DNA from 4 places in the Zoogloea sp. GW822-FHT05C07 genome. Region 4 is predicted to be linked to each of the others. Evidence: predicted binding sites of a transcription regulator. Region 4 holds the regulator's gene; each other region holds the start of a gene.
What was found. The regulator sigma-54, encoded in region 4, starts transcription at its own class of promoters, with help from an activator protein. The targets are predictions, from matches to a motif close to TGGCACGCTTNCTGCTNA.

Region 1 (4,500 bases), 1.5 Mb from region 4:
GGAAGACGAGCACGAGAGCCATGAGCGCTGGCTGGTCTCCTACGCCGACTTCATCACCCTGCTGTTCGCTTTCTTCGTGGTGATGTATTCCCTGTCGTCGCTCAACGAGGGCAAGTACCGGATCATGTCCGATTCGGTGGTGAACGCCTTTCGCAACATCGCCAACAGCGACAACCCACGGATCGCGTCAAATCCGATCCCGCCAATCCGCCCGAGCACGGCAACGCCACCGAATGCGGCCGGCGAGACCGACGAGGCGCGTCGTTCGAAGGCCGAGCGGGTGCGCAACATGGCCGAGGAGATCCGCAAGGTGCTGGCCCCGCTGGTGGCCGATGGTCAGGTGCGGGTCACCGAAGGGGCGTTCGGGATCACCGTCGAGATCAACGCAAGCGTGCTCTTTGCGCCGGGGTACGCCCAGCTCGGGCCGGAGGCCGTCAGGGCGTTGCGTGCGGTGGCCCAGGTGCTGGCCGGAGCGGAGTTTCCGATCACCGTCGAAGGGCATACCGACGTGACGCCGATTGCGACCGCGATGTTTCCGTCCAACTGGGAGTTGTCTGCTGTACGGGCCTCCAGCGTGGTGCGCCTGTTCATCGAGAACGGCGTCAAGCCTGCACGCCTGACGGCGGCGGGCTACGGCGATCAACGGCCGGTCGCCGACAATGCCACGCCGGACGGGCGTGCCCGCAACCGCCGCGTCACGATCCTGATCGAATCGCGGGTCGCCGAGCCGGAGCCGAACAAGCCTGTCAGAGCTTCAGGCGTGGCCGATTCCATCCTGCCGTCGAATGAGCCGGCCTTGCCGTCCGCGCGGGCGCCGGCAGGGGATGCGGCAGCGCCGGCGGCTTCGGGTCAGGATAAACGCTGAGAGGCTCTGAACCGGCTGAACGGACTGGGTGAGCTGCTGAGTGGAACGCCGAGGCCGAGATCAGGCCGATCCCAGGTGGCGGCCGCCTCCGGTGGGGCGCGACTGACCGTCCTGGCCATAGATCTGTGGATGTTCGGCGGCGGCAAGCAGCGTGCTCAGGGCCTGCTGGTTGTTCTGCAGGCGCTCGCGGATCAGTTGTCCATTGACGCGATTGCGTTCCCTGGCCTCGGTGGCGAGGGTGATCACCTCGTCCCAGCTGGCGAGCGCTTCCGGCATGCTGCCGAGGGCGAGCCGGATGTTCTCGTTGCTGACCCGGGCGCCGGCTCGCGAGAACATCACGGTCCTGTCGTCGGACAGGCGCTGCAGCGTGCGGTAAAGCGAGGTCTTTTCCTCGGCAAGCGTCGTCAGGGTGTCGATCTTGCCGGCGATCAGCAAGGCCTCCTCCTGCTGCAGCAGTGCGATGAAGCTCTGCAGGCCGCTGCGCTCCTCGCCGATGAGCACGGCAAGGCGATGAATGAAGGTCTGATCGACGGTTGCCATGCTCTATCAGGCGCGCCCGGTCTGGGTGGCCAGCATCTGGCGAACGCTTTCGATCAGCCCGTCCGCGACCTTGCCGGTATCCACCTTGAAGTGACCCTGGCTCATGGCCTGCTTGATCTCATCGACCTTGGCGCTGTCCACGACGGGGGTGCTGGCGATGGTTTCTTCCATCTGTTGCATGCGCGACGACAGGGAGGAGATCTCGACCTTGTCGGTATCGCTGCTGCTCGATTGCGTCCTGGTGCTGTCCTTGGTTGCACGGGTTCGTCCGTCGCTGGACGGCAGGCCACCGGTCGCTTTGACTGAGTTTTCAATCTTCACGGTCTTGTCCTTTCTTCCACAAGTCGTTCAGGTCAACGACGCGCAGGGCCAAAACTTTAACCCGTTTGAATGTCATGGAGGCCGTGCATTACGGGGTGATGATCTCGATGAACCCGCCGTTGCGGGCAATGCCGCGCACGACCTGGCCGGTGCTCAGGCGGACCTGCGCGCCCTGGCCGTCGGGGGCCGTGCTCAGCGCCGTTCCGTCGTTGGCCACCTGAAAGCCGGGGCCGCGGGAAATGACCTTCACCGGCTGGCCCTGGACGACGGCCGGCGGCAGGCGCAAGTGGCTGGCGGCCAGCGGCTTGCCGGCGGCCAGGGAGATGCGCGCGGCGTAGCCGACGGCCTGTGACGGGTCGGTCAGTACATCCGGAGCCTGGGCGCTCAGCTCACCGGTTTCGTGGCGCAGGTCGCTGGGCCCGACGATCTGCCCGGCCAGCAGGGGGGCCGCCGTGACCAGATAGACGCCCCGGACCCGGACGTCTGCGGGCACGTAAGCGGACCAGGGGGTCGGTGCCAGGCAGCGCACGCCGACGGTCAGGCGGCCCCACGGGCGGCTGCCGGGAGGCATGAAGGCTTCCAGTTGAAGGCAGGGCGGGAGGACGTTGTCGGCGGCGAAGTCGCCCACCTGCACATGTACCTCGCCGGGCAGGCTGCGGCTCTGGATGTTGAGGAAGCGTGAGACTTCGGCGCGTACCGGGGCGGGGTCCTGGCGGGCGACGGCCGGGAGCGCCAGTGTGCACAGGCCCAGCAGGGCCAGTACGGGCATGAGGCGGAGCAGGACGGACTTCATGGGGCGAAGGTTTGGACGGATGTCCTTATTCGACCACGTCCAGCAGGATAGTGCGAAAAAAATCAGCAGATCTTTTCCGGCAGGCGTGACGCAAGGGGCGGCACTTGCCGGTATGGGCGGCAAAGTTTGCCGTTGCCGCTGGAGCTGCGGTGCCTGTCGCGCAAATTGACGAGGGATTCACCGCCTGTTTGGGCCATCGGAAGGCGTGCCCGTGGCGTAGAGTGCTTGGCACGGAAGCTGCATTGAAATGATCTAGAACCGCGGTGCCTTGTTTGGCGAGTTGTATATCGGCACCGATGGAAACGAACTTTAGGGGTGAATCGAATGGCCGATCGACTGGACAACGAGTTGCGCTTTCACCAGGCAGCGCTCAACGTGCGGGCGTATCGCCAGCAGGTGATCGCTTCCAACATCGCCAATGCCGACACGCCCAACTACAAGGCCCGTGACGTCGATTTCCGCGAAGCCCTGAACGGCGCGCTGGGTGGCAAGACGAGCGGCCTGCCGCTTACCACGACCTCGGTCGGCCATCTGCCGGGCAGCGCCGGCAATGTGCTGGACGCCAGCCTCAAGTACCGGACGGAAGAGCAGGGCGCCATCGACGGCAACACGGTGAGCATGGATGCGGAGCGCAGCGCGTTTGCCGAGAACTCGGTCCAGTACCAGGCCAGCATCACCTTCATCAACGGCCTGCTGCGCTCCATGCAGCAAGCCATCCAGGGCCAATAAGGAGCGTATCGTGAGCATGCTCAACGTCTTCCACGTGGCCGGCAGTGCGCTGAACGCCCAGGCTCTGCGCCTCAACACCACCGCCAGCAACCTGGCCAACGCCGACAGCATCACCTCCAGCAACGGCCAGCCCTACAAGGCCAAGCAGGTGGTCTTCGCGGCGACGCCGATGGCCGGGCCGGGCGCCCAGGGCGTGCAGGTTACGCAGATCGTCGAAAGCGCCGCACCGATGCGCATGGTGTACGACCCGAAGAGCCCAGCCGCCAATGGGGAAGGCTATGTGGCGCTGCCGAACGTGAACGTGGTCGAGGAAATGACCAACATGATTTCGGCTTCCCGGGCCTACCAGACCAACGCCGAGGTCATGGGGACGGCCAAGTCCCTGATGGAAAAAACCCTGGCCATTGGCCAGTAAGCGTAACGGAGCACGATGATGAGTACCGTCAATTCGACCACTTCGACCAACGCCGCGGATGTCCTGGCTGCCCTGCAGAAGTCCTCGACGACAACCACCGCCAAGACCGATGATTCGCAGACCCGTTTCCTGAAGCTGCTCACCGAGCAGCTCAAGAACCAGGATCCGCTGAACCCCACCGACAATGCGCAGATGACGTCGCAGCTGGCCCAGATCAGCACCGTGAACGGCATCGACAAGCTCAACGCGACGCTGACTTCCCTGCTCGACCAGTCCCAGTCCAGCGACGCGCTGCAGGCCGCCGCGCTGGTGGGCAAGGGCGTGATGGTCGCCGGCAGCGCCTTGACCCTGTCGAGCAGCAAGGCTTACGGTGGCTTCGAGGTCGCCAGTGCCGCGGACAAGGTGACGGTCACGATCAAGGACGCCAGCGGCAACGAGGTGCGCAAGATGGAACTAGGTCCCGTCGACGAAGCCGGGGTCTACAACTTTGCTTGGGATGGCACGACCAACAGCGGCGCCGTCGCGGCGGATGGCAAGTACACGGTCAGCGTCAGTGCAACCCGGGGCGATACCGATGTGAAGCCGACAGCGCTGACCCTCACCACGGTCAACAGCGTGCTGCGTTCCAGCGCCGGCAGCGTGTCGCTGGACGTGGGGTCGGGCGGGACCGTGGGCTTGTCCGACATCAAGCAGATTCTGTAAGCGGAGACGAAAATGGCATTCCAACAAGGTTTGAGCGGCCTGTCGATTGCGTCCAAGGCGCTCGATGCGATCAGCAACAACGTGTCCAACTCCGGGACCGTCGGCTACAAGCAAGCCGTTGCCCAGTTCTCCGAC
Region 2 (4,500 bases), 210 kb from region 4:
GCGGCGCCGGTTTCCTGGTTGGCGCGGGCCACGCTGGCCGCGCTCTCCTGGCGAAAACCCTGCAGGCCGTGCTGGAAGTCGGTGAAATCAAGCAGCCGGGAGGCGCTCTTGGCATTGGCGACGGTGTCGCCGGCGAGGGCGCGGATGCTGTCGGCGACCACCGCGAAGGCACGCCCCTGTTCGCCGGCGCTGGCAGCCTGGATGGCGGCATTGAGGGCCAGCAGGTCGAGGTCGCGGCCGATCTTCTCGAGCACCTTGACCACTTCGCCGATGCGCGCGACCTTGGCCGACAGCGTGGCTTCCAGTTCGGCCAGGCCCGCGTCGATGGTGCCGGCGCTGGCGGCGAGGGTAGCTTCGGCCTGCTCGCGCAGCGCGTGGGCTTCCTCGCTGCCGTCCTGCATGCGGCGTTGGCCGCGTTCTATCTCCAGGGTCATCGCGCCGATGCGGGCTTCCACTTCGCCCAAGTGGGCGGCGTGGGCGGTTTCGGCATTCATGCCGTGGCGGATCAGATGGGCGATGTGGCGACCCCACAGGGCCAGACGCCGGCCCGGCGACGGCGGGGCCGGCGGAGCCGCGATGGGCTCCGGGGCCCCGCCGCCGACGGTGTCGTCGGCGGCCATGAAGTCGTTTCCGCGGGGCCCGAACAGGCCCTTCATAAAACGATTCATCGACATGGGCTCAGTCGTGGTAGGCAGACTCGCCGTGGGTGCTCAGGTCGAGGCCTTCGCGCTCCGCGTCTTCCTCGACCCGCAGGCCGATGACCATGTCCACCAGCTTGAAGGCGATGTAGGACACCACGCCGGACCACACCACCGCGGTGCCCACGCCCCAGGCCTGGGCGACCAGCTGGGCGCCCATGTCGTACGGGGCGACGGCGTTGGCGACATAGTCGTAGACACCGGTGCCGCCCAGTTCGGGGGAGGCGAACACGCCGGTCAGCAGCGCACCGAGGATGCCGCCGACGCCATGCACGCCGAACACGTCGAGGGTGTCGTCCATGCCGAGCATGCGCTTGAGGCCATTGACGCCCCAGTAGCACACCAGGCCGCCGAGCAGGCCCATGATGATGGCGCCCATCGGGCCGACCAGGCCGCAGGCCGGGGTGATCACGACGAGGCCGGCGATGGCGCCGGAGATCGCGCCGAGCATCGACGGCTTGCCCTTGAAGATCGCTTCGATCAAGGTCCACGCAACGGTTGCCGCGCAGGTGGCGACCAGCGTGTTGAAGAAGGCCAGGCCCGCGGTGGCGCCGGCTTCCAGGGACGAGCCGACGTTGAAGCCGAACCAGCCGACCCACAGCAGGGAGCCGCCGACCATCGTCATCGTCAGGCTGTGCGGGGCCATCGATTCACGGCGGTAGCCAAGGCGCGGGCCGATCATGAAGGCGCCGATCAGCGCGGCGATACCGGCGTTGATGTGCACCACGGTGCCGCCAGCGAAGTCGAGGGCGCCCTTGTTGAACAGGAAGCCACCCACTTCAGCCGCCTTTTCGGCCGCTTCGGCGGAGGTGAAGGCATCCGGGCCGGCCCAGTACCACACCATGTGGGCCATCGGGATGTAGGAGAAGGTGAACCACAGCACCATGAAGGCCAGCACCGCGGTGAATTTGATGCGCTCGGCGAAGCCGCCGATGATCAGTGCCGGGGTGATCGCCGCGAAGGTCAGCTCGAAGGACGCGAAGATGTACTCCGGCAGCACGACGCCCTTGCTGAAGGTGGCGGCCACGGTGTCCGGCGTGACGCCCTTCATGAACAGCTTGTCGAAGCCGCCGATGAAGGCATTGCCGTCCGTGAAGGCCAGGCTGTAGCCGTAAACGGCCCACAGCACGCCGAGCAGGCAGAAGATCACCAGCGACTGCATGAGGATCGACAGCATGTTCTTGCTGCGGACCATGCCGCCGTAGAACAGGCCGAGGCCGGGGGCTGCCATCATCACCACCAGCAGCGTGGCGGTGATCAGCCAGGCGGTGTCGCCCTTGTTGGGAACGGGGGCGGCTGCCGCAGGGGCTGCCGGTGTTGCGGCTGTGGCAGTTGCGGCTGTGGCAGTTGCGGCTGTGGCAGTTGCGGCTGTGGCCGCCGGAGTGGCGGCGGCGCTGATGGTCGCCGCAGCGGCCGGGGCATCGTCGGCCCAGCCGGGCATCGCGAAACAGAGGGCGAAAAGCAGGGTTGCCAGGGCAAGAATGCGTTTCATGGGAGCGCTCCTAAAGGGCTTCGATACCGGCTTCGCCGGTGCGGATGCGGACGGCCTTCTGCAGGTCGAAGACGAAGATCTTTCCGTCGCCGATCTTGCCGGTGGCGGCGGCCTGCTCGATGGCGGCGATCGCGCTTTCCAGCACGTCGTCGGGCACGGCAACCTCCACTTTCACCTTGGGCAGGAAGTCCACGACGTACTCGGCACCCCGGTACAGCTCGGTGTGCCCCTTCTGACGGCCGAAGCCTTTCACATCGGTGACGGTGACACCGTTCACGCCGACGGCATTGAGGGCCAGGCGGACCTCGTCGAGCTTGAACGGCTTGATGATTGCGCTAATCCATTTCATTGGAACCTCCATGGGAGGCCCGGCAACCGCAAGGAAGCCGGACGGGATGTGGGCGGGTTTTCATAGGCGGCATTGCATGTAAAGAACAAAAGTTTCACATGGAGAAAAGCACGAGCTATGCCAAGCCGCCAATCCCTACAGAACCAAGGGGTTTAACAAAATGAAAATAAATTTCACGCACTAAAAAACGGCGTGGAGGTCAAAACTGCACCAAGTCGGGCAGCCGGAAAGGGGAGGAGACGCGACGAAGAGGCGTTGGGAAAGCGACAGAAAAGTCGCAATCCGACGTGGAATACAGGCTGTATCCTGCTGGATACGTAATACGGTAATACTGGTATGTCGTTTGCTTGGCTAGAACCGTATCAATGTTGAGGAGGGATGAGACATGTTCTCTGCATTCTGGCGGCACTGCCTGGACCGACTGGAAGCCGGCCTGGCCTGGATCACCGACACGACCCGCGACTCCCGTTCGGCGCGCCTTGCGACGATGGGCCTGCAGGGCCCCGAGGAACGAGATGCGGGGCCCGACGGCCTGCATATGCGGCAGTTCGGCGGCTGGCGCTGAGGGGGCTCCAAGCCGGTATTTCGTTTCCCTCGGGCGTGCCCGGTTGCATGCCCGGGTGAAGCTGTCTGACTGACTGTTTCCTGCCGCGGGCGGCCCGAGAGCCCGCAGGTCGGCTGATTGTCATGAACCCGCCCCGCGCTTGGCCGCGCAGGGCGGGCTTCGATTTTTTGAAGCATGACTTTCGACTAGCTGTCGCGAGTCTTGCAAATCTGCAATTTTTGCCAAATAAATGTAAAAACGACAGGTCAGCCGTGATCTTTTCACTCTTGTGGGTTGAGGTTCGTCCTTATTGTGGACTCATCCCGGCAGTCACCACGCAGCAACGGGACCCAAACCACTACTGCGTTAGCGACTTAACCCACAGGAGTTCATTTATGACATACCCCACTACAGCACCGCGCTTTTCCGGCGTGCTGAAAGCCGCAGCAATCGGCGCCTGCACCATGGCGCTGCCGCTGTCCGCCCACGCATTGCTGGTGACCACCACCGCCGACGCCAGCTTCAACGACAGCGCATCGGTCAGCGATCCCAAAGGTGGCGGTGCCACCACGCTGAACAACGTCGCCCTGGGCAGCAGCAGCGTCGCCCAGTTTGATTCCAGCCTGGGCGTGCTGACCGGCGCCACTATCAACGTGACCTCGTCCCGCACCCTGTCCGTCGCCTCGACCGCGACGGCTGGTGGTGGCAACGGTAATAACAATGCTGTGCATACCCAGGGTTCCGGTAGCAGCGGTGCGCAGATCACGGCGCCCGGTGTGACTCGTACCTTCTCCACGCTGAGTGCCAGCGATACCTGCAATGGCCTGCGAAAGGGTGCCTGCAGCGACGGTTCGACCAGCGCCAGCGTCGCCACCAACCTGACCGGCGCGGCCAACGCGGCCGACCTGAACGCCTATGTGGGCAGCAGCTCGGTGCTGGTCAATCGCAGCGCGTCGACGCTGAGCGCATCCCAGACCGGCAGTGCATTTACCGGTGCGGAAACGACCACCGCGGCGCTCAACTGGTCCGGAACCGTGAATGCCACGTATTCCTACCTGCTGCACGCCGCGCCGACGATCAACGGTTCGACCTCGTCCGTGGTGACCATCGATCTGGGGAGCTTCCTGACCGGTACGCCGGCCAGCCTGCTGTTCTCCCTGTCCAACCTGGCCGGCGATCGTGTCGGCCTGGACCTGGACGCGATCAATGCCAGCGGCGACACCGGTGTGTTGTACACCGACCTGTCCACCTTCAGCGAGCTGAACCCGGGCGACACGCTGTTGTTCACCGCGCTGCTCGACACGTCGCTGCCCGGCAGCTATACCAGCCACTACCAGCTGAGCCTGTCGGACGCCGATGTCGGCGCGTCGTCCAGCCGCAGCAACTACACGCTGGACCTGTACCTGACCGCCAACGT
Region 3 (4,500 bases), 1.8 Mb from region 4:
GCGTGAAACCCTTACAAGGAGAGGAAGACCTCTCCGTTTTCGACCTTGACCGGGAAGGGCTTCACACAGCCCACGTCCGGCGGTACGACCTGGCCGTCGTCGAGCTGGATCTTCCAGCTGTGTAGAGGGCAGGTGACCGTGGTGCCGTGGACCAGCCCCTGGGATAGCGGGCCACCCTTGTGGGGGCAGCGGTCGCGTACCGCGAAGACCTGGTCGGCCGAGTTGCGGAACAGCGCGATGCGGCCTTCGTCCTCGCTATGCACCACGCGGGAGCCCAGTACCGGCACGTCGCTGACGGCGCAGATTCGTTTCCATTCGCTCATTTGCGGGCGCTCCTCAAACCTTGATGATCTCGAATTGACGCTTGTGGATCCCGCCGCTCTTGTCTTCGAAGATCTCGGCCCACGGATCCTTGTAGTTCTGCAGCGCGAAGAGGAGTTTTTCGTAGAGCGCCTTGCGGTTGGCCTCGTCTTCGAGGACCAGTTTCTTGATGTGCTCCATGCCGACCCGCTCCAGGTAATGGCAGGTGCGTTCCAGGTAGAAGCCTTCCTCCCGGTAGAGCTGGATGAAGGCGCCGCCGTATTCCATGACCTCGTCGTCGTCCTTCACCTTGCAGAAGAACTGAGCCACTTCGGTCTTGATGCCGCCATTGCCGCCGATGTACAGCTCGTAGCCGGAATCCACGCCGATCACGCCCACGTCCTTGATGCCCGATTCGGCGCAGTTGCGAGGGCAGCCGGACACCGCCAGCTTGACTTTGTGGGGGCTCCACATGCCGAACAGCATCTTCTCCAGCTTGACGCCCAGCTCCATCGAGCGCTGGGTGCCGAAGCGGCAGTGTTCGGCGCCGACGCAGGTCTTCACGGTGCGCAGGCTCTTGCCGTAGGCGTGGCCGGAGCACATGCCGGCCTTGGCGAAGTCCTCCCACATGGCGGGCAGGTCTTCCTTCTTCACGCCGAGCAGGTCGATGCGCTGGCCGCCGGTCACCTTGACGGTCGGCACCTTGTACTTCTCGGCGGCGTCGGCAATGGCGCGCAGTTCGTCGGGGGTGGTCAGGCCGCCCCACATGCGCGGTACCACCGAGTAGGTGCCATCCTTCTGGATGTTGGCGTGGGCCCGCTCGTTGATGAAGCGGCTCTGCGGGTCGTCGATGGCCTCGTGGGGCCAGGTGGACAGGCAGTAGTAGTTGAGGGCCGGGCGGCAGGTGGCGCAGCCGTTGGGCGTCTTCCAGGCCAGGAACTTCTGCGTGTCGGCTACCGACAACAGCTTGTTGTCCCGGATGGCCTTGCGCACGTCGCCGTGGGAATGGTCGGTACAGCCGCACACCGCCTTGTTGTTGGAGTCGGCCGGCTGGTAGGCGCCGCCGATCGTCGAGGCGAGGATCTGCTCGACCAGACCGGTACAGGAGCCGCAGGAGCTGGAGGCCTTGGTGTGCTTGCGCACGTCCTCCAGCGTGAAGAGGCCTTGTTCCTTGATGGCCTTGACGATGGTGCCCTTGCACACGCCGTTGCAGCCGCACACCTCGGCGGTGTCGGGCATGCTGGCGGCCAGGCTGTTGCCCTTGTGGCCGACGTCGCCCAGGTGGGAGTTGCCGAACACCAGGTTGTCGCGGATGTCGCGGATGTCCTGTTCGTCCTTAAGCAGCTGGAAGTACCAGGCGCCGTCCTTGGTGTCGCCGTACAGCACGGCGCCGACCAGCTTGTCGTCCTTCAGCACCAGGCGCTTGTAGACGCCCACGCCCGGGTCGTGGAGGACGATGTCCTCGGTGCCTTCGGCGCCTGAGAAGTCGCCAGCTGAGAACACGTCGATGCCCGTGACCTTGAGCTTGGTGCTGGTCACCGAGCCCTGGTAGCGGCCGATGCCGTACATGGCCAGGTGGTTGGCGGCGACCTTGGCCTGCTCGAACAGCGGCGCCACCAGGCCATAGGCGGTGCCGCGGTGGTTGGCGCATTCGCCGACGGCGTAGATGCGCGGGTCGTAGGTTTGCAGCGTGTCATTGACGACGATGCCGCGGTTGCAGTGGATGCCGGCCTTCTCGGCTAGTTCGACGTTGGGGCGGATGCCGGCGGCGATGCAGACGAGGTCGGCGGGGAGGCTGTCGCCATCCTTGAACTTGATCGCACAGACGCGGCCGGATTCGCCCTGCACCAGCTCGGCAGTCTGGGCGTTGAGCTTGAACTTCATGCCCTTGGCTTCGAGGGCGGCCTGCAGCATCTTGCCGGCGGTGCGGTCGAGCTGGCGCTCCATGATCCAGTCGGAGATGTGCACCACGGTCACGTCCATGCCGCGCAGGGCCAGGCCGTTGGCTGCTTCCAGGCCCAGCAGGCCGGCGCCGATGACCACCGCGTGCTGGTACTTGGACGCCGCGTCGATCATCTCGTCGGTGTCCTTGATGTCCCGGTAGGAGATCACGCCCGGCAGGTCCTTGCCCGGAATCGGCGGCATGAAGGGGGTCGAGCCGGTGGCCAGCAGCAGGCGGTCGTAATCGACGGTGATCGGCTGGCCATCTTTGCCGGTGGCGACGATGGAACGGTTGCGACGGTCGATCCCGGTGACCCGCGCGCCCAGGTGCAGCGTGATGTCGTTATCCGCGTACCACTGCAGGTCGTTGAGGATGATGTCCTGGATGGTCATCTCGCCGGCGAGCACCGGGGAGAGCAGGATGCGGTTGTAGTTGGGATGCGGCTCGGCACCGAAGACCGTGATGTCGTACATGTCCGGGGCAATTTTCCGCAGCTCTTCCAGCGTGCGGACGCCCGCCATCCCGTTGCCGACCATGACCAGTTTCTGTTTGCGCATGATTCCTCCGACATTGATTCTCCCCGGACCGGACGCACAGGACCGATGCGGGCGGGTAAGCCTTGAGCAGGAGAGAGATCGTCGTTGATCGCGGCGGGGCCGTCGTTGGCCGGACCGCGTCGCCAGCCTCGGGGGCGGCGCGCAACAAGCACCTGGATTCAGGTAGTGCGCAATGCAGCAAAGCCTTTATTGCTTCATGCGCACATTCGTTGAATGGCTATAAAGCAATGGCCGTGCCATTACGTCAAACCCGGCAAATACGGGGAAAACGAGGAGGAGGGGAGGGCGGAGAGGCAGCGAGGCGCACTTGGCTGGTGCGCCTCGCCCTGAGCTGGGGCGTCGGTTCAGGCTGCGGACTTGCGATGCTGCAGCAGATGCACGGCGAGGCTGACCAGGATGGTGGCGAAAGCCAGGAAGGACCAGTTGGCGATGGACAGGCCGAGGAAGGTCCAGTCGACAATGGAGCAGTCGCCGGCGCCGCGGAAGATCATCGGCAGTGCGGAGGACAGCGGGAAACTCTCCAGCATGTATTCCAGGCCTGGGCCGCATTCGGAGACTTCCGGCGGATACCACTGGATCCATGACTGACGTGCTGCCACGCCGGCGCCGGCCAGGGCGGCGACCGCCAGCAGCGTCGACCATGCGTAGCGCCCCTTGGTGGCGGGGTTGTGCAGGCCGGCGCCCAGGCCGATGAGGCCGCAGGCCAGCAGGGCATAGCGCTGCATGATGCACATCGGGCAGGGTTCGATGCCCTTGACGTGCTGGAGGTAGAGGCCGAAGGCGAGCAGGCTGCTGCAGACGACGAAGAGGGCGAGGGCGAGGGGGCGTGTGTGGCGGTCGGACATGGAGGCGGAGCGGAAAAGCCGGGGCTGGGGGAAGTGCAGAGTATCCGACCGGCCCCGGAGTTCCATAGAGGTAGCGGACTTACTTGCTCTTGATCATCGTGCCGACGCCGTGGTCGGTGAGGATTTCCAGCAGCAGACAGTGTTCGACGCGGCCGTCGATGATGTGCACGCTCTTTACGCCGTTGCGGGCGGCGTCGAGGGCCGAGCCGATCTTCGGCAGCATGCCGCCGGACAGGGTGCCGTCGGCCACCAGTTCGTCGATCTGGCGCGGGGTCAGGCCAGTCAGCAGCTTGCCGTCCTTGTCGAGCACACCCGGGGTGTTGGTCAGCAGCACCAGCTTCTCGGCCTTCAGCACTTCGGCCAGCTTGCCGGCCACCACGTCGGCGTTGATGTTGTAGCTCTCGCCGTCGGGGCCCACGCCGATCGGCGCGATGACCGGGATGAAGTCGCCCTTGTCGAGGAAGGAGATCAGGCTTGGGTCGATCTGCGTGATGTCGCCGACCTGGCCGATGTCGATCAGATCGCCTGGGGCGTCCTTGTTCTCCATCATCAGCTTCTTGGCGCGGATAAAGTTGGAGTCCTTGCCGGTCACGCCCACCGCCTTGCCGCCGGCCTGGTTGATCAGATTGACGATCTCCTTGTTCACCTGGCCGCCGAGCACCATTTCCACGACTTCCATGGTCTCGGCATCGGTGACGCGCATGCCCTGCACGAACTCGCCCTTCTTGCCGACGCGGGACAGCATGTTCTCGATCTGTGGCCCACCACCGTGCACCACCACCGGGTTGAAGCCGACCAGCTTGAGGAGCACCACATCGTGGGCGAAACAGGCCTTCAGGTGCGGGTCGGTCATCGC
Region 4 (4,500 bases):
CTGTCGTCTGACGCATGGCTGCCCCATTGGGCGAAAAGGGTGTGGGCGGCCTGGGCATCGGGCGCGCTCATCAGCTGTTCACGGAAGCTGCGGTCGCTGAACATCTGGGCCAGTTCGGACAGCAGTTGCAGATGGTGCTCGTTGGCCTGCTCGGGAACCAGCAGCACGAACAGCATCGACACGGGGCGTCCGTCGGGGGCGTCGAAGGGTACCGGCTCGGCGAGGCGGATGAAGGCACCCAGCGCCTCCTTGAGGCCCTTGATGCGGCCGTGGGGAATGGCGATGCCCTGGCCGAGGCCGGTCGAGCCGAGCTTCTCGCGGGCAAACAGGCTGTCGAAGACTGTGCTGCGGCCGATGCCGTGGTTGTTCTCGAACAGCAGGCCGGCTTGCTCGAAAGCGCGCTTCTTGCTGCTCGCCTCGAGTCCGACGACCACGTTGGTCGGCGGCAGAAGTTTGGCGATGAGGTTCATGCGAGGACTCTCCCGTGTGCGGAACGGGCCGACACAGGTTGCCGGTGAAAGGCGATTCAGGAAGATCCGGAGGCGGAGGCCGCCGGGGCCGTTGTGTCAATTGGGGCGCATTATAGCCACAACGGTCCCGGGGAAAAGGGTATTACGCGACGCCGGGAATCAGGACTCGGCGAGGTGTTGCTTCAGGGAGTCGTGACCGTGGTCGCTGGTCTTGTCCTTGTACTTCAGGACCTGGCGGTCGAGCTTGTCGATCAGCCCGTCGATGGCTGCGTACATGTCGGCATCTTCGTTCTCGACGAAGATGTCCTTGCCGCGCACGTGCACGGTAACTTCGGCCTTCTGACGCAGCTTTTCCACCGAGAGGATCACGCCGACGCTGGTGACGTTGTCGAAGTGACGGATCACGCGGTCCAGCTTGCTCGTGACGTACTCGCGGATGGCCGGCGTAACTTCGACGTGATGCCCCGTGATGTTGAGGTTCATGGTTGCTACCTTTCTGTCAGATGGTTTTGCGCAGACTGACCGGCGGAATATCGAGGGACTCGCGGTATTTTGCAATTGTCCGACGAGCCACGACGATACCCTGCTGGCCCAACAACTCGGCAATCTTGGCGTCGGACAAGGGTTTCTTCTTGTCTTCCGCTCCCACGAGCTGGCGAATCAGCGCCCGAATCGCCGTCGAGGAAGCAGCCCCACCGCTGTCGGTGGCAACGTGACTGCCGAAAAAATACTTGAACTCGAAAATGCCCCGCGGTGTGGCCATGTACTTTTGGGTGGTCACCCGCGAAACGGTGGATTCGTGTAGATCCAGTTGTTCGGCAATTTCCCGCAGGGTCAGCGGTCGCATTGCCACATCGCCATAATCGAAGAACTGGCGCTGGCGGTCAACGATCGCTTGCGAAACCCGCTGGATGGTGTCGAAACGCTGCTGCACGTTCTTGATCAGCCAGCGTGCTTCCTGCAGGTGGCTGGACAGGGAACCGCTGGCGCCGCGGTTGTCGCGCAGGATCTGGGCATACAGCTGGTTGATGCGCAGGCGCGGCATCGCGTCGGGATTGAGGCTGACGACCCAGTTGTTACGCATCTTGCGGACCACCACGTCGGGGACCACATAGCGGGTGTCGGCCTGGGAGAACTGGGCGCCGGGGCGCGGGTTGAGGCTGAGGATCAGCGCATGGGCCTCGCGCAGCGTGTCGTCGCTGCAGCGCAGGGCGCGCTTGATCTTCAGGAAGTCGCGGGCAGCCAGCAGTTCGAGGTGTTCGCTGACGATGGCGATGGCCAGGTCGCGGGCTTCGCCGGGGGGCTGGGTATGCAGCTGCAAGGCCAGGCACTGGCCCACGTCCTGGGCGCCGATGCCGGCCGGGTCCAGGCTCTGGATCTGGCGCAGCGCGATCTTGAGATCGTCGAGCTCGATTTCCAGCTCGGGGGGCAGCAGCGGCAGCAGGTCAGCCAGATCCTGGCTGAGGTAGCCGTCGTCGTCGAGGGCCTCGATGAGGAAGCGCACCAGCGCCCTGTCCCGGTCGGACAGCGGGGTCAGGGCGACCTGAGCGTCCAGGTGGTCGCGCAGGGATGGCACGGCGGCCTGGAACTCCTGGAAGTCGGTCTCGTCGTCGTCGTCGCGCTGCCCGCCGCTACCCGCCGCAGCCCATTCGCCGGCTTCGCCGCTGCCGTCGAAATCGTGGTCCGGCTCGCGCTCGCGTTCCGCCTCCCGGGATTGCTCCTGCTCGCGCTCGTGGGCGGCTTCGCTGCCCGCCGGCGCCACGGGGCCGGGCGCCTCGACGCGGCTCGAGCCGAGGTCGCCCTCGGGCTCCTCCCGCTCGAGCATGGGGTTTTCCAGGAGGATCTTCTCGATCTCCTGGTTGAGTTCGAGGGTCGACAACTGCAGCAGCTTGATGGACTGCTGCAGCTGGGGCGTCAGCGCGAGATGCTGGGAGAGTTTGAGCTGAAGGCTGGGCTTCATGAGTCGTATCGGGCCTCAGAGCCTGAAGTGCTCGCCGAGGTATACCTGGCGGACCTGTTCGTTGTGAACGATCTCGTCCGGGCGGCCGCTGGCCAGCACCTCGCCGGCGTTGATGATGAAGGCACGATCGCAGATGCCGAGGGTTTCACGGACGTTGTGGTCGGTGATCAGCACACCGATCCCCTTGTCCTTCAGGAAGCGGATGATCTTCTGGATGTCGATGACGGCGATCGGGTCGACGCCGGCGAAGGGCTCGTCGAGCAGGATCAGGCGGGGGGCGGTGGCCAGGGCGCGGGCGATCTCGCAGCGACGGCGCTCACCGCCGGACAGGGAGATGGCGGTACTGTCGCGCAGGTGCTCGATGCCCAGCTCGTTCAGCAATTCGTCGAGGCGGCTGGCGATCTGGGCCTTGGATAGGCTCTGCAGCTCGAGCACAGCCTGGATGTTCTCGGCCACCGTCAGCTTGCGGAAGACACTCATCTCCTGCGGCAGGTAGGACAGCCCCAGGCGCGCGCGCTGGTGGATCGGGCGATGGGTCAGCACCTCGTCGTCGAGGGTGATCTCGCCGCCGTCGGCGGCCACCAGGCCGACGATCATGTAGAAGCAGGTGGTCTTGCCGGCGCCATTGGGGCCGAGCAGGCCGACGACCTCGCCACTGCCGACGTTGAAGGAAACGTCGTGAACGACCGTGCGGGCCTTGTACTTCTTGCGCAGGTTGCTGACTTTAAGCAGGCTCATCGCCGGGGTGTTCTTTCAGGACTCTACGAATGATTTCGGTGGAAAAGCCGCGACCTTGAAGGAATCTCGCCTGCCGTGCCCATTCTCGCGCGTCTGCGGGCGGCGTGGAGAATTTTCGGCGGTGGATGTCGCGTGCCCGTTCGAATTCGCTCTCAGCGGTGTTTTCCGCGATCGCGTCGCCGATCAGTTCGGAGGATACCCCGCGGCGGCTCAGTTCCAGTTTCAGGCGGGCGGCACCGAAGCGGCTGGCCTTGGCGCGCACGTAGGCGTCGGCAAAACGGGCATCGGACAGCAGGCCGAGGTCTACGAGGCGGTTGAGCTCGGCATCGACCTCCTCGTGGCTGCCGAGCGTGCCGAGCTTGCGCGCCAGCTCCACGCGGGAGTGTTCCCGCTGGGCCAGGCAGCGTAGCGCGCGCTCATGCAGGCTTGCAGTCATCGGCGTGCCGTCCGGGGCCGCTTCGTCAGGCCGCCGCTGCGGCTGCCGGAGCCACCGCGGCCATCTCGGGCAGGCCGACCGCTACGCGGATCTTGTTCTCGATCTCGCGGGCGATGTGCGGGTTGGTCTTCAGGAACTCGCGGGCGTTGTCCTTGCCCTGGCCGATCTTCTCGCCGTTGTAGGCGTACCAGGCGCCGGACTTGTCGACGAACTTGTGCTGGACGCCCAGATCGATGATCTCGCCTTCGCGGGAGGTGCCTTCGCCGTACAGGATGTCGAACAGGGTTTCGCGGAACGGCGGGGCGACCTTGTTCTTGACGACCTTCACCTTGGTCTCGGAGCCGATCACCTCGTCGTTCTTCTTGATGGTGCCGATGCGGCGGATGTCCATGCGCACGGATGCGTAGAACTTGAGCGCGTTGCCGCCGGTGGTGGTTTCCGGGCTGCCGAACATCACGCCGATCTTCATGCGGATCTGGTTGATGAAGATCACCAGCGTGTTGGTGCGCTTGATGTTGGCGGTGAGCTTGCGCAAGGCCTGGGACATCAGGCGGGCCTGCAGACCAGGCAGCTGGTCGCCCATCTCGCCTTCGATTTCGGCCTTCGGGGTGAGCGCTGCGACGGAGTCGATGATGACCACGTCCACGCCGCCGGAACGCACCAGCATGTCGGCGATCTCGAGGGCCTGTTCGCCGGTGTCCGGCTGGGAGATCAGCAGGTCGCCGATATTGACGCCGAGCTTCTGGGCATAGGTGACGTCGAGCGCGTGTTCGGCGTCGATGAAGGCGGCGGTGCCGCCGAGCTTCTGCATCTCGGCTACGACCTGCAGGGTCAGCGTGGTCTTGCCGGAGGATTCGGGACCATAGATTTCGACAACCCGGCCACGGGGCAGGCCG

Region 1: flgB (flagellar basal body rod protein FlgB) is a predicted target of sigma-54. The motif match lies at 2,746-2,763, and genes of this name have one in related genera.
Region 2: AC3QL2_RS11980 (P-II family nitrogen regulator) is a predicted target of sigma-54. The motif match lies at 2,645-2,662, and genes of this name have one in related genera.
Region 3: nirB (nitrite reductase large subunit NirB) is a predicted target of sigma-54. The motif match lies at 3,021-3,038, and genes of this name have one in related genera.

The regions. Positions count from the first base shown of each region.
Region 1 covers NZ_CM179510.1:1,249,224-1,253,723, reverse strand. The annotation lists gene motD (flagellar motor protein MotD) at 1-865, shown strand, start outside; gene AC3QL2_RS05930 (flagella synthesis protein FlgN) at 926-1,405, opposite strand; gene flgM (flagellar biosynthesis anti-sigma factor FlgM) at 1,412-1,726, opposite strand; gene flgA (flagellar basal body P-ring formation chaperone FlgA) at 1,815-2,519, opposite strand; gene flgB (flagellar basal body rod protein FlgB) at 2,844-3,248, shown strand; gene flgC (flagellar basal body rod protein FlgC) at 3,259-3,663, shown strand; gene AC3QL2_RS05905 (flagellar hook assembly protein FlgD) at 3,682-4,365, shown strand; gene AC3QL2_RS05900 (flagellar hook protein FlgE) at 4,378-4,500, shown strand, end outside.
Region 2 covers NZ_CM179510.1:2,541,985-2,546,484, forward strand. The annotation lists gene AC3QL2_RS11970 (methyl-accepting chemotaxis protein) at 1-620, opposite strand, end outside; gene AC3QL2_RS11975 (ammonium transporter) at 679-2,190, opposite strand; gene AC3QL2_RS11980 (P-II family nitrogen regulator) at 2,201-2,539, opposite strand; gene AC3QL2_RS11985 (hypothetical protein) at 2,925-3,104, shown strand; gene AC3QL2_RS11990 (PEP-CTERM sorting domain-containing protein) at 3,479-4,500, shown strand, end outside.
Region 3 covers NZ_CM179510.1:985,840-990,339, reverse strand. The annotation lists gene nirD (nitrite reductase small subunit NirD) at 12-323, opposite strand; gene nirB (nitrite reductase large subunit NirB) at 337-2,799, opposite strand; gene AC3QL2_RS04690 (disulfide bond formation protein B) at 3,144-3,644, opposite strand; gene argB (acetylglutamate kinase) at 3,724-4,500, opposite strand, start outside.
Region 4 covers NZ_CM179510.1:2,748,162-2,752,661, forward strand. The annotation lists gene hprK (HPr(Ser) kinase/phosphatase) at 1-16, opposite strand, end outside; gene ptsN (PTS IIA-like nitrogen regulatory protein PtsN) at 1-470, opposite strand, end outside; gene hpf (ribosome hibernation-promoting factor, HPF/YfiA family) at 630-953, opposite strand; gene AC3QL2_RS12940 (RNA polymerase factor sigma-54) at 970-2,430, opposite strand; gene lptB (LPS export ABC transporter ATP-binding protein) at 2,446-3,168, opposite strand; gene recX (recombination regulator RecX) at 3,155-3,604, opposite strand; gene recA (recombinase RecA) at 3,630-4,500, opposite strand, start outside.